Regions from separate parts of the Comamonas sp. 17RB genome, predicted to be linked through region 3. Evidence: predicted binding sites of a transcription regulator. Region 3 holds the regulator's gene; each other region holds the start of a gene.

Region 1 (4,709 bases), on a different contig from region 3:
CGGCATCGCTGTAGCCCAGCTCCACGCCCAAGGTGTCGCAGGGTGCCAGGCGGTAGAACAGCGCCGGCGCCACGGCCGCAAAACCCCGTGCGGCAAAACGCTCGGTCACGGCGCGGATGTGGCTGTTGACGCCGAAGATCTCCTGCAGCACCACCACCGCCCCGCACAACGGGCCTTCGGGAATGGCCGCCCAGGCAGGCAGCAGGCGACCGTCGGGGGTCTGCAGATTCAGGAGTTGGCCGGTGTGGGGCATGGAGCTTCCTCGGGGGATCGGGCGCCGTGGTCAAAGCGGGGACGGGGCCACGGCACCCTGCGGGCAGGGGCCGTGCTGTAATGCCTGACGGTATGCCAGACACAGCACGATTTTTACAGGAGACCGTATGTCGCTACCACCCATTGCGCTGATTACCGGTGCCAGCCGTGGTATTGGCGCCGCAACCGCCCGCCTGGCAGCGGCCCGGGGCTGGGCCGTGGCCGTGAACTACCAGCAGCGCCGCGATGCCGCCGACGCCCTGGTGCACGAGATCCAGTGCGCGGGTGGCGAGGCCATGGCCGTGCAAGGCGATGTGGGCGATGAGGCCCAGGTGGTGGCGATGTATGCAGCCATGGACCGCCACTGGGGCCGGCCGCTGTCGGCCCTGGTGAACAACGCCGGCGTGGTGGACCGCCCCAGCCAGGTGGCCGACATGTCCGCTGCGCGGCTGGAGCGCATGTTCCGCGTCAATGTGCTGGGCAGCTTCTACTGTGCGCGCGAGGCCGTGCGCCGCATGAGCACGGCCCGCGGCGGCCAGGGCGGCAGCATCGTCAATGTCTCCAGTGCCGCTGCCTTGCTGGGCGCTGCCAACCAGTATGTGGACTACGCAGCGGCCAAAGGTGCGGTGGATGTGATGACGCGCGGTCTGGCCAAGGAAGTGGCGGCCGAGGGGATCCGCGTCAACGCGGTGCGCCCGGGGCTGATCGAGACCGAGATCCACGCCAGCGGCGGTCTGCCCGACCGTGTGCGTGAACTGCAACACCAGGTCCCCATGCAGCGCGGCGGCTCCGCCGAAGAGGTGGCAGAAGCTATCCTGTGGCTGATGTCTCCCGCTTCCAGCTACACCACGGCCAGTTTCACCGAAGTCTCCGGTGGCCGGCACTGAAATACACCCATGGACCTCAAACCCCTGATCACGCTGGTGGCCATCGTCAACCCGCTGGCGATCGTCCCCTTTTTCATCCACTACACCCAGGGGTTTGACGAGACCCAGCGCCGCCAGACCATCCGCACCGCCGCCATCAGCACCTGTGTGGTGATCTGTGCCTGTGCGCTGATCGGCCTGCAGGTGCTGGACTTCTTCAACATCTCGCTGCAGAGCTTTCAGGTCGGCGGCGGCCTGTTGCTGCTGATCAGTGCGATGAACATGCTCAACGCCCGGCCGGCCGAAGACCGGCCCAACACCGGCACGATGGAAGCCGGTGCCGAAAAAGCGGCCATGGGCAACAGCATTGCGGTGGTCCCGTTGACGATTCCGCTGCTGACCGGGCCGGCCGCCATGTCCACCGTGGTGATCTATGCCGATCAAGCGCGCAGCATCTGGCAGCATGTGGCGCTGCTGGGCTATGGCGTGGTGGTGGCAGCCGCCGTGTGGGCCGCCTTCTCGCTGGCCGACCCCATCAGCCGCGTGCTGGGCAAGACCGGTATCAATGTGATGACCCGCCTGATGGGCCTGATCCTGGCGGCCCTGGCCATCGAGGTGATGGCCGGCGGCCTGGTGAAAATCTTTCCGGCACTGGCCGGCGCCCACTGACGCCCGCGGCCCGTCCCTGGGCCGTACGGTGGTGGCATGGCTGCGGGAAGGAGCATTCCCCTTCCCGCGCCCGCTTCTTCTTGCTGCTTGCCTCCCCGCTCCCCCTTGTCCGTCCGGAAGCCTAGAGACTGCTGGCCACCTGTTCCGTGCGGGTCTGCTGCTCCACATGGTCATCGCCCGTGGAACAGGCCCCACCGCAGCCGTGGATGGGGGCCTGCGGCAGCGATTGCGGCAGGTAGACCACCCCCGAGGCGGGATCGAAATTCACATCCTGGAGGTGCTTGGCCAGCGCCGCATCCATGGTCTGGGCATGGTGGGTGAACCAGGTCACCAGCTCGGCCGCCATGCCGCGGATCACATGCAGCTCGCCCTGGGCGCCGCGCTCCGCCCCCTCGCGCATGATCTGCAGCACGACGCGGTGTTGCAGGCTGTGGCAGTTGTCCGGCGCAAAACCGGTGCTGACCATCCAGCGGTCTTCCTGGCCGAAGTGGCCATCGGTATGTTCCACCAGCGCCTGCCAGGCGGCGGGCAGCTCCGCATCGGGGGCTTCTTCCACCACGGCCAGCAGGTCAACGAACTCCTGGTGCGTGTCGTCCATCGCCGCCATATCCAGCGCCAGTTCGTCGCTCCATTCCAGTGTGGCCATGTGCCTGCTCCGCAAATTGCAATGCAGGGCAGCTTACGGCGACACAGTGGCCCTGCAGGTTGAGCCACATCAAGGATTCACTGTCCGGGGACCGCCGTCCAGCGGACCGGTTGCGCTCCCCTGGCACACCGCCACAGGCGGTGTGCCAACGGCTTCAGGGGGCTTTGGCGGGCAGCTGCGTCAGCCATTGCTGCAGCTGCAGCCCGGCCTGGTCCACCGCCTGGGCCAGGGCCTGCGCGCCCGCGGCCGCATTGGCGGCACTGGCCGGCTGCTGCAGGGCGAACAGCCGCTGTCCCAGCAGCACATCCCCGCCGCGCCGGGAGTCGATCAAGGTGGCACGCAAGCGCAGTGCCCCCACGCTGGCCGTGCTGCCGGTGAACACCTGTTCAAACTCTTCCAGCGCCAGCTGCAGCACTGGTGGTGTCTGGCCCTGCACGCGCGGCGCCTGGGCCCCACGCTCGGCGGACAGCACGATCCGGTCCTGGCTCAGGATGTCGCGCAGCCGCTGCTGCACCAGCACCGCCGGCGGCTGGCTCCAGCGCGCATAGGCATAGGCATGCTGGGCGTTGGCATCGGCATAGGCCAGGCGGTAGAGCACGGAGGTGCTGTTCTCGTTCTGGGCCCGCGCCTGGATATCGGCCAGCGCCAGCACCGGGTGGACGCTGGCAGGTGCCGCAGCGGCCACCGCGGGCAGCGGCCCCAGGTCGAAACGCGCCGGCTGGTTGGGCGACGAGGGCAGGTTGCTGCAGGCGCTCAGCCCCGTCGCCAGCAAGGCGGCTCCCCACAAAGTGCTTGCACGCATGGTGTTCTCCTTGGCCTCAGCGGCCGGCCGCAGCAGGTGCGGCAAAGCCCGGCTCGCCCGGTCCTGGCTGGACACGGCCTTCGCCAAAAATCAGGGACTGGGGGTTGTTGGTGATGCCCGAGGCCGCCGCGCCCATGCCGCGCGCAGCGCGCGAGACGTCGCTGGCCGCCTGGGTCACGGCCGGCAAGGTGGTGCGGGACAGCTGCTCGGCCGCCGCCCCCATGGACTCGGCGCCGCGCTCCAGCTGGTCCATCGGCCCGCCCTGGTTCTGCAGGCGCTGCGCCAGCTGGCGCACCTCGGTGGCCAGTTGACCGGCCTCCTGCCCTGCCTTCTCCAGCGCCAGCATGCTGCGCCGGGCGTTCTCGGACAGCTCCGGCAGCTGGGCCGCCGCCGGGTCGATGCGCTCGGTGATGGTGCGGTTCAGGCTGTGGGTCAACTCGTTCACCCCCTTGGCAGCACCGGCAATGTCACCCAATGCGGCCGAGAAGCGCTGCTGGTTCTCGGTGCCCAGCAACTCGTTGATGCGGCGCGTGGCTTCATCCACCCGCCCCATGATGAGCATGCCCTGGTCGGCCAGCACGGTCAGCGGCGAGGAGCGCATGGGCAGACGCGGCAGTCCGCTGGGCCCGGCGGCCAGCACGCTTTGCGGTGTATCGCTGTCGTCCAGCTGGATGTGGGCGATGCCGGTCACCCCCTGGTAGCCCAGCTGGGCATAGGTGGTCTGGGGGCTGACCGGGGCATCCGCGTCGACCGCAATGCGGATCAGCACATTGCCGCTGCTTTGCGGATCAAAGCCGATGCGCGTGACCTTGCCCACCGACACACCCTTGTAGCGCACCGTGGCCTGGGGCTGCAGGCCGCTGATGGCGTCCTTGGTGGACATTTCGTATTCCACATACTGGTGGCGGTCGCGTGTCAGCCACATGGCCAGCCCTGCCAGCAGGCAGACCACCGCCACCACGAACAGGCCTGCGGCCATGGCATGGGACTTGTTTTCCATCATTGACCTCCCTCTGGGCCCGGCCCGGATGGTGCGGGTGCCATGGCCCTGCGGCCACGCTCACCCTGAAAGAATTGCGCAACAAAGGGGTGGGGAAAGACCGCCACCTCCTGCGGTGTGCCGGTGACCAGCACTTTTTTCTCGGCCAGCACGGCCACGCGGCTGGACAGTGCGAACAGCGTATCCAGATCGTGGGTGACCATGACCACGGTCAGGTCCAGCTCGGCATGCAGCTCGCGCAGCAGCGCACAGAAATCGTCCGAGCCATTCGGGTCCAGTCCCGCCGTGGGTTCGTCCAGCAGCAGCAGCGGCGGGTCCATGATCAGCGCCCGCGCCAGCGCCACCCGCTTGATCATGCCACCCGACAGGTCGGCCGGCATGCGCGTGGCGTGCTCAGGCTTGAGGCCCACCATCTGCAGCTTGACCAGGGCGGCGGCATCCACCAGCGCGCGCGGCAACGTCCCCAGCTCGCGC
Region 2 (4,709 bases), on a different contig from region 3:
CGGCGCCCAGCAGCCAGGCCAGATCGGACGAGTAGGCCGCGCCCACATAGCGCAGGCGGCGGGAGAAATTGGCCGTCACGGTGCCGGACGACTGGCCGTAGGACAGGCCCAGCAGCACAAAGCCCACCAGGATGAAGGTGTTCTGCCCGGCGCTGCCGCCATCCAGCAGGAAGGGTGCGGCAAAGCTGAACAGGCCGATCAGCACCGCCATGGTGCCCAGGGTGTTGCGGCGGCCAAAGCGGTCGGCCAGCTTGCCCGACACCAGAATCCCCAGGCCGGCCAGCAGGCCGCCCAGCACCTGGGTCCAGAGAATGCTGGTGACGCTGTCTTCGCCGAACATGGTCATCCAGGACAGCGGGAACACCGTGACCAGGTGGAACAGGGCAAAGCTGGCCAGGGCCGCCAGGGCGCCGATCAGCACATTGCGGCCTTCACCGCTGCGCGTCAGCTCGAAGGTGGGTACGGGCTCCAGCTCCAGCTTTTCCAGCAGGCGGGTATAGGACTGACCCACTACCAGCCGCAGGCGTGCGAACAGGGCGACCACGTTGATCGCGAAGGCCACGCAGAAGGGGTAGCGCCAGCCCCATTCCACAAACTCTTCATGGCTCAGCGCCTTGTAGAGGTAGGCAAACAGCGCCGCTGCCACCACAAAGCCCAGCGGGGCGCCCAGCTGGCCGATCATGGAATACCAGCCGCGTTTTTCGGGTGGGGCGCTCAGTGCCAGCAGCGACGGCAGGCCATCCCAGGAGCCGCCCAGGGCCAGCCCCTGCAGGATGCGGAACAGCACCAGCAAGGCGATGGCGTAGCGGCCCAGGTCGACATAGCCGGGCAGCAGTGCCATGCCCACCGTGGCGGTCCCCAGCAGGAACAGCGAGATGGTCAGCTTGGTGGCACGGCCCCAGCGCTGCTGGATGACCATGGAGATGGCGGTGCCGATGGGGCGGGCGATGAAGGCCAGCGAGAACACCGCAAACGACGCCAGCATGCCGTTGAGCAGGGTGTAGTGGGGGAAGAACACGTGCGGGAACACCAGCACGCAGGCAATGCCGAAGACGAAGAAGTCGAAATACTCGGACGACCGGCCGATGATGACGCCGGCAGCGATTTCGCCGGGAGAAGCCTCTTCGTGCGTGTCGGCGTCGGACAGGTCTTCCGAGCCATGGAAACCGCCAGCAGGTGCGATGTTCGGATAAGCGAGGCCACTCATGAAACACACTCCTATGAGGTTGGTGTGCCTCCCTTCTACGCCCTTGGGCAGGGGCTCGCAATCGGATAAACGGCTTTTTAGGGGAAGTTCCCGATCTTGACGGCCATCAAGTGGCGACAGGCGGCCGCTGGAGGGCGGTCAAGACCCGGCTGCCAGCAGGGTTAGTGGCCAAAGTGCGCTGCCCGGGGGCGGGCCAGGGTGCGTCCTGGGGTTAGTGTGTAAGCGTTAACCCGTGCCGTTCGAACAGAAAAAAATGCCGTGGAAACAAAGAGTTAAGGACTTTTTGCCGCGAAGGGCATAAAACGCCTAACTGATGTGCTTCGGCCTTGCAATGACCCAGCGCAGGGCTGCGGTGGACAAAATGTCCAATCGCAAAAAACCTTGATCGAAGTAAATTCGCAACGTCTTGTAATCCGCGCCGGCACCCGTCTGCGCGTGTCTTTTTGCGTCTATAGCATGTTTCAATCCAAGGAAATCCGTGGGCCCGCGTGGCTCGCGGCGGCCGCCTTGATAGCCAGTCTGACTGGTTGCAGCAAGGCCGTCGTACTCAATCCCGCAGGTGACATCGCAGCCCAACAGGGCCAGCTGGTGGTGACTGCCACCCTGCTGATGTTGATCATCATCGTGCCGGTGATTCTGTTGACGCTGTTGTTCGCCTGGAAGTATCGCCAGTCGAACACCGAAGCCGAATACGATCCCGAATGGCACCATTCCACGGCCCTGGAGCTGGTGATCTGGAGCGTTCCGCTCATCATCATCATCGCCCTGGGCGCGCTGACCTGGATCAGCACCCACAAGCTCGACCCCTACCGTCCGCTGGACCGTGTGTCTGAAACTAAGGCCTTGGCGCCCGAAATCAAGCCCCTGGAAGTGGAAGTGGTGGCCATGGACTGGAAGTGGCTGTTCTTCCTGCCCGAGCAAGGCATCGCCACGGTGAACGAGCTGGCTGCACCGGTGGATCGCCCGATCCGCTTCAAGCTGACCGCCACCTCCACCATGAATGCGTTCTATGTGCCTGACCTGGCCGGCATGATCTATGCCATGCCCGGCATGGAAACCCAGCTGAATGCGGTGATCAACAAGGAAGGCGTGTTCCACGGCCTGGCATCGCACTACAGCGGCGCCGGTTTCGCCGGCATGACCTTCAAGTTCCACGGTCTGAGCAACGAAGGCTTCGACGCCTGGGTTGCCAAGGCCAAGGCCGAAGGCCAGCCCCTGACCCGTGACGCCTACCTCGACCTGGCCAAGCCCAGCGAGCGGGATCCCGTGAAGCGCTTCTCCAGCGTGGAAGACGGCCTCTACAGCAAGGTGCTGAACCGTTGCGTGGAAGACGGAAAGATGTGCATGCACCACATGATGGCCATCGACGCTGCCGGCGGCGAAGCCTACATGAAGGCCGCAGGTCTGAACCTGCCCCAGGACGTGTGCACGGTCCAGAACGCTGACCGCGTGGTGGCCCTCCTGGACCAACGCGATCAACCGGGTGCTGTGGCACAGCAGTAAGCATTGACGGCGGTCTGGCCTGCGTCTGCAAGCGGGGCCGCCACTTAGCAAGAGACTCGATATGTCTGGAAATACAACCTTGCCCAACGATCCGCTCATCGGGCGGATCAGCTGGGACGCCGTACCGATGGCGCATGAGCCCATCGTGTTATGGACTTTCATCGCCGTGGTCCTGGGCGGCCTGGTGATGATGGCGGCACTGACCAAGTTCCGCCTCTGGGGCCCTCTGTGGCGCGACTGGATCTGCTCGATCGACCACAAGAAGATCGGCATCATGTACATGATCCTGGGTCTGGTCATGTTCCTGCGCGGCTTTGCCGACGCGGCCATGATGCGTCTGCAGCAGGCCATGGCCTTCGGCGACAACCTGGGCTACCTGCCTCCGCACCACTACGACCAGATCTTCACCGCCCACGGCGTGATCATGATCTTCTTCGTGGCCATGCCTTTTGTGACCGGCCTGATGAACTATCTGGTGCCGCTGCAAATCGGTGCGCGTGACGTGTCCTTCCCGTTCCTGAACAACTTCAGCTTCTGGATGACCACGGCCGGCGCCGTGCTGGTGATGATCTCCCTGTTCCTGGGCGAGTTCTCCACCTCGGGCTGGCTGGCACTGTCCAATCTGGGCAACCAGAGCGGAAGCACCGGTCTGGATTACTACATCTGGGCATTGCAGATTGCCGGTGTGGGCACGACGCTGTCGGGTATCAACCTGATCGTCACCATCATCAAGATGCGCGCGCCCGGCATGAACCTGATGAAGATGCCCGTCTTCGTCTGGACCTCGCTGTGCACCAACGCCCTGATCGTGGCGTCCTTCCCCATGCTGACCGCAGCCCTGGTGCTGATGTCGCTGGACCGTTACCTGGGTACCCACTTCTTCTCGAACGACTTCGGTGGCAACGCCATGTTGTACGTGAACCTGATCTGGATCTGGGGTCACCCTGAGGTGTACATCCTGGTGCTGCCGGCTTTCGGCGTGTTCTCGGAAATCGTGGCCACCTTCAGCAAGAAGCGTCTGTTCGGCTACACCTCCATGGTGTACGCGACGGTGTGTATCACCATCCTGTCCTACCTGGTGTGGCTGCACCACTTCTTCACCATGGGTTCGGGCGCCAGCGTGAACACGTTCTTCGGCATCACGACGATGATCATCTCGATCCCGACGGGCGCCAAGATCTTCAACTGGCTGTTCACCATGTACAAGGGCCGCATCAAGTTCGATCTGCCCATGATGTGGACCGTGGCCTTCATGTGCACCTTCGCCATCGGCGGCATGACCGGCGTGCTGCTGGCAGTGCCTCCGGCCGACTTCGTGCTGCACAACTCGCTGTTCCTGATCGCGCACTTCCACAATGTGATCATCGGCGGCGTGGTGTTTGCCGTGTTCGCCGCCATCAACTACTGGTATCCCAAGGCCTTCGGCTACAAGCTGGACGTGTTCTGGGGCAAGTGCTCGTTCTGGCTGTGGCTGGTGGGCTTCTGGGTGGCCTTCACGCCCCTGTACATCCTGGGCCTGATGGGTGTGACCCGTCGCGCCAACCACTTCGAAGATCCTTCGCTGCAGATCTGGTTCATCATCGCTGCGCTGGGCGCCGCCATGATCGCCGCCGGTATCGGCTGCTTCCTGATTCAGATCGTCGTCAGCTTCTTCAAGCGCGACCAGCTGCGTGACGAGTCCGGTGACCCATGGGGTGGCCGTACGCTGGAATGGGCCACTTCCTCGCCCCCTCCCCAGTACAACTTTGCCTTCACCCCCGTGGTGCATGACATCGATGCCTGGTGGGACATGAAGAAGCACAGCTACCAACGTCCGCTGACGGGCTTCCAGCCCATCCACATGCCTGCCAACACCGGCGCCGGCGTGGTGATCTCGGGCCTGTCGCTGGTATTGGGCTTTGCGCTGATCTGGCACATCTGGTGGCTGGCAGGCGTGTCGTTCGCAGCCGTGATCGTGGCTTCGATCATCCATACCTTCAACTACAAGCGTGACTTCTAC
Region 3 (4,709 bases):
CACGAGCCCCATGAAGAAAGCGGTTCCAAGCAACGACAGCCACATGGGCTAGATGATCCTGGAAAAGCGCGCCCGGTTCTTGCCGGCCTGCAAATGCCGGTCAAACGTCATGGCCACGCCGCGCACAAAGAACCAGCCCATGGGCGTGACCTTGATGCCGTCGTCGTCGATCACCACCAGGCCCTGCTCCTGCTGCTGGGCCAGCATCTCCAGCTCGGCCGCGAAGTAGCGCTGGAAGTCCAGCAGCCAGGACTGGCTCATGGGCTCGAACAGCACTTCGCCCTGGCACATCAGCGACATGATGACGGCGCGCCGCACCAGGTCGTCGCGCCCCAGCGCCAGGCCCCGCACCACGGGCAGCCGACCCTGGTCGAGGAAGTCGTAATACTCTTCCAGGGTCTTGGCGTTCTGGCTGTAGGTGGCACCCACGCGGCCGATGGCGGACACCCCCAGGGCAATCAGGTCGCAGTCCGGCTGCGTGCTGTAGCCCTGGAAGTTGCGGTGCAGCCGTCCTTGCCGCTTGGCAATGGCCAGCGCATCTTCCGGCAGTGCGAAGTGGTCCATGCCCACATAGACATAGCCAGCCTGCATGAAGGCATCGATGGAGCCCGAGAGCATGGACAGCTTGTCCGAAGCCTCCGGCAGGTCTTCCTGCGCAATGCGGCGCTGGGGCTTGAAGCGTTCCGGCAGATGCGCATAGGCATACAGCGCGATCCGGTCCGGCCGCAGCTGGCACACCTGCTCCAGGGTACGCTGGAACGATGCAGCGGTCTGCTTGGGCAGGCCATAGATCAGGTCCACATTGACCGAGTGAAAGCCCAGCTCGCGCGCCGCCTGCACCAGATCGAAGACCTGCTCGGCCGGCTGCTCGCGGTGCACCGCCTTTTGCACATCGGGGTCGAAATCCTGCACCCCGAAGCTCAGGCGGTTGAAGCCCAGCTGCGCCAGATGGGCCAGGCGTTCGCGGGTGACGGTGCGGGGATCGACCTCGATGGAATATTCGCCCACCGCTTCAAAACTGAAGTTGGCGCGCAGCATATCCATCAGCTGGGTCAGCTCGGCATCGGACAGGAAGGTGGGAGAGCCGCCGCCCAGGTGCAGCTGGCTGACCGCCTGTCCCTTGCCACAATGCGCCACCTGCAGAGCCACCTCTTTTTCCAGGTACTGCAGATAGGTCTGCGCGCGTTCATGGTGCTTGGTGATGATCTTGTTGCACGCGCAGTAGTAGCACAGGGCCTCACAGAAAGGCACATGCACATACAGTGACATGGGAAGCGCCTTGGCCGCAGAATGGTGCTTGCGCTGTTCCAGCGCCAACACATAATCATCCTGACCAAATGCTTCAATAAAGCGATCAGCGGTGGGATAAGAGGTATAACGGGGCCCAGGCACGTCGTACCGACGCAAAAGCTCCGGCGTTACTGCTGTCATTGAATATTCCTTAGGTGCTGTACGGCACTGTGCCGCAGCCCGGGGAAATTAGCCTTGATGCATATCAAGACATTCAAATACCATACCTGAGACAATTGACTCACATCATTCGCACAACTGAGCACCCCCTCTCTCGCCTCCCAGCCCGATAACCTTTCAGCGTTACGTCCAATGGCCCGTTCAGCGGGAGCCCAAGGCGTCAGTGCCATGACACCACCCCCTATCAAAGTCACCTGCTCCAACTGCAATCTGCGTGAACTGTGCATGCCCACAGGCTTGAATGAGCAGCAGTTGCACCGTATTGACGATATTGTGGCCACACGCCGCAAAATCAAACGGGGCAGCACCTTGTTCCGCAATGGCGAGGCATTTACTGCGCTCTATGCCATCCGCACCGGTTTCTTCAAAACCTGCGTGGCCACGGAAGACGGCCGTGACCAGGTGACGGGCTTCCAGATGGCGGGCGAGATCATCGGCTTGGACGGCATCGTGCACGACCACCACACCTGTGATGCCGTAGCCCTGGAAGACGCCGAAGTCTGCGTCATGCCGTTCGACCGCCTGGAAGAGCTGTCGCGCGAAGTGACGGCCCTGCAGTCGCATGTGCACAAGGTGATGAGCCGCGAGATCGTGCGCGAACACGGCGTGATGCTGCTGCTGGGCAGCATGCGTGCCGAAGAGCGCCTGGCCGCCTTTGTGCTGAACCTGGTGCAGCGCCTGCACACCCGGGGCTTCTCGTCTTCCGAGCTGGTGCTGCGCATGACGCGTGAAGAGATCGGCAGCTACCTGGGCCTGAAGCTGGAAACGGTCAGCCGCACCTTCTCGAAGTTTGTCGAGGAAGGCCTGGTCGAAGTGAAGCAGCGCCATGTGCGCATCCTGGACACCGAAGGCCTCAAGCGCATCGTCAACAGCCAGCACGCCTGCGAGTGAGAGCAGCCGCCACCGCGGCGCGGCTCCAGCACCCCCGCCTCCTTCCGGAGGCTTTTTTCATGGTGCCCGGCCTTGCCGCACCACGGCATTCCTGCACGTCGGCAGTGCGCGGGCCTGCCCGCACAGCCCTGCGGGGGGCCGCTCCCTCCCCCACTTCACAGAGGCCGCTCACAGCGACGGAACGCGGCGCTCCTGGGCATTGAGCTCCTGCGGGGACAGGGCCAGCAGGCTGGTCATGGCCGATGCCATCATGATGATGGCCCAGAACAGGAAGAAGGCCACCGTGCACACGCCCAGGCGCGACACCTCGCCGTAGGCCGACAGCCACTGCATTTCCAGCGGGTCGACCACGGCAAACACCAGCATCTCCATCACCCCGGCGGCCAGAAAGGCAGGCCAGGCAATCCACATCCAGCGACGCAACAGCATGGGTCTCTCCTTGTTGTGGCAGGCAGATGCCCCATTGTGCGAGCCTCTGCCTGCCGCGTCACCGCCTGCAGCGTCCCCACAAACCCTGAAAAAGGCATAAAAAAAGCCAGCCGGTAGGCTGGCTTGCTGTGGCTGCAGCGCAGGTACCGCAGGCCCTGCGCTGGCGCCCGGCTTACTTGCTGCCGCGCAGCAAGGCCTTGAGTGCGCTTTGCAGGCGCTGGGCCGCGCTGTCGCTGCGCTCCGCAGCCAGCACCGCCGCCACATCCTGCTCCCAGGTGGTGCGGGGATCGGTGGCCTTGCGGTTGGTCAGCAGCTGCAGCTGCAGTGCACGGCGTGCGGACAGCTGGTCGGCCGGGGTGGGCACGTCGGCAGCCATTTCCAGGCGCAGCAGCGACTCGGCGGCTTCGCCCTTGGCGGCTGCGCCCACGGCGGCATGCCAGCTGTTGCGGGAAGCATTGCTCAGCTTGCCCAGTTCCTGCGCGGGCGGCACCAGGGCCGCATCGCGCTTGGACCAGGCGTCCATCAGCTGGGTCAGGGCTTCGCCATGGGCCTGGGCCGTCAGCTTGCGCAGCGCAGACTGGGCGTGTTCCTGGGCTTCACGCTGGGCGCGGAAAGCCGCATCGCCCAGGCGCGGGCCACGGGCCGGGCGCTCGAAACGGTCACCGCGGTCACCGCGATCCTGGCGGGGGCCGGGCTTGCGGCCACCAGCCGCCGCAGCCGGGGCTTCCTTGCGCATGCCGGGGCGGTCGTCGCCACGCACGGCCTTCACCGGGCGGTCGGTCGCCACGGGCGCAGCCGGTGCCGCCGCGGCAGCTGGCTGGGCGGCTTCGGCCGCAGGGGCGGCACGCAGGGCTTCTTCCAGCGCGGTCAGCGCGGCGCGGATCTTCTGCGCATCGCCTTCGGCGTTGGCGGCTTCCAGCTGCTGCGAGGCTTCCAGCACCGCACGGTCATGGGCGCTGAGCGATTCCAGATTGACGGCACGGCTGCCGCGCTCACCACGCTCGGCCGGCTTGCGGCTGAAGGCCTCGTCCAGCGGCTTGCGGAACGCATCCCACAGCTTCTGTTCCTGGCGGCGGTCCACCGGCACTTCCTGGGCTTCGGCCTGCCAGCGTTGCTGCAGCGCCTTGATGGCGGCGATCTGCAGCGCCGGGGCTGCGCCCAGTGCCTGGGCTTCCTCGATCATGGCCTGGCGGCGCTGCAGGCTGTCCTTCTGGGCCTGCTGCAGCGGAGCTTCGGCTTCGTTGATGGCCTGGCGCCATTGCTGTTGCAGCTCGGCATACAGCTTCTCGCCCACATGGCCGCCTTCGCGCCAGCGTTCGGAAAACTGGCGCAGGCTGCGGGCCATGCCCTTCCAGTCCTTGGAGTCCTTGACGGACTGTCCCCAGGCACGGAGTTCCTCGATCAGCGTGGTGCGCGACGCCTTGTGCTGGGCCGATTCGGTGCGCAGCTTGTCCAGCCAGCCTTCGACCAGCTTGTAGGCGGTGTTGCAGGCCTCATCGAACTGCTTCCACAGACCGTGGTTGGGCACCGCGCCCTGGTCCAGCAGCTTCCATTGTTCGCGCAGCTGGCGCAGCGTTTCCTGGACCTTGCGGCCACCCAGGGTCTGGCCTTCGGGGCGATCCACCAGGCCCTTGGCCTTGGCGATCAGGGCTTCCCGTTCGGCATCCACGGCCTGGGGCTTCCAGCCACGGGCGTCGCCGGCCTGCACCAGCAGCGCATCCATCTGCTGGATCACTTCGGCATCCAGTGCGCGGCCATGCTGGCGCAGTGCAGCGCGCAGACCGGCGATGGCGGCGGTCTTGTCTTCTTCGGTGCCCACCAGGTGCTGCAGCACCTGGGCAGCCTGCAGCACGACGGCAGCAGCCTTGACCGGGGCATCGCCCTTGGCCGGCTTGGCGGCCGGTGCATCGGCGGCCAGC

Evidence for each region. Region 3 encodes FNR, which switches genes on or off when oxygen is low (the NO sensors DNR and NnrR bind a similar motif). Its sites were predicted from a motif close to TTGATNNNNATCAA; they were not measured.
Region 1: a site for FNR is predicted at 2,493-2,506, ahead of QM470_RS15820 (hemerythrin domain-containing protein). Genes of this name have one in related genera too.
Region 2: a site for FNR is predicted at 1,589-1,602, ahead of cyoA (ubiquinol oxidase subunit II). Genes of this name have one in related genera too.

What each region holds. Positions count from the first base shown of each region.
Region 1 is NZ_JASHHY010000008.1:235,407-240,115, forward strand. Features, by position in the region: gene QM470_RS15805 (dienelactone hydrolase family protein) at 1-253, opposite strand, end outside; gene QM470_RS15810 (SDR family oxidoreductase) at 381-1,139, shown strand; gene QM470_RS15815 (MarC family protein) at 1,149-1,787, shown strand; gene QM470_RS15820 (hemerythrin domain-containing protein) at 1,909-2,433, opposite strand; gene QM470_RS15825 (ABC-type transport auxiliary lipoprotein family protein) at 2,588-3,235, opposite strand; gene QM470_RS15830 (MlaD family protein) at 3,252-4,235, opposite strand; gene QM470_RS15835 (ABC transporter ATP-binding protein) at 4,235-4,709, opposite strand, start outside.
Region 2 is NZ_JASHHY010000009.1:145,370-150,078, forward strand. Features, by position in the region: gene QM470_RS16925 (MFS transporter) at 1-1,207, opposite strand, end outside; gene cyoA (ubiquinol oxidase subunit II) at 1,664-2,710, shown strand; gene cyoB (cytochrome o ubiquinol oxidase subunit I) at 2,772-4,709, shown strand, end outside.
Region 3 is NZ_JASHHY010000005.1:60,467-65,175, reverse strand. Features, by position in the region: gene QM470_RS10425 (sulfite exporter TauE/SafE family protein) at 1-45, opposite strand, end outside; gene hemN (oxygen-independent coproporphyrinogen III oxidase) at 49-1,431, opposite strand; gene fnr (fumarate/nitrate reduction transcriptional regulator Fnr) at 1,639-2,361, shown strand; gene QM470_RS10410 (hypothetical protein) at 2,530-2,790, opposite strand; gene QM470_RS10405 (DUF349 domain-containing protein) at 2,963-4,709, opposite strand, start outside.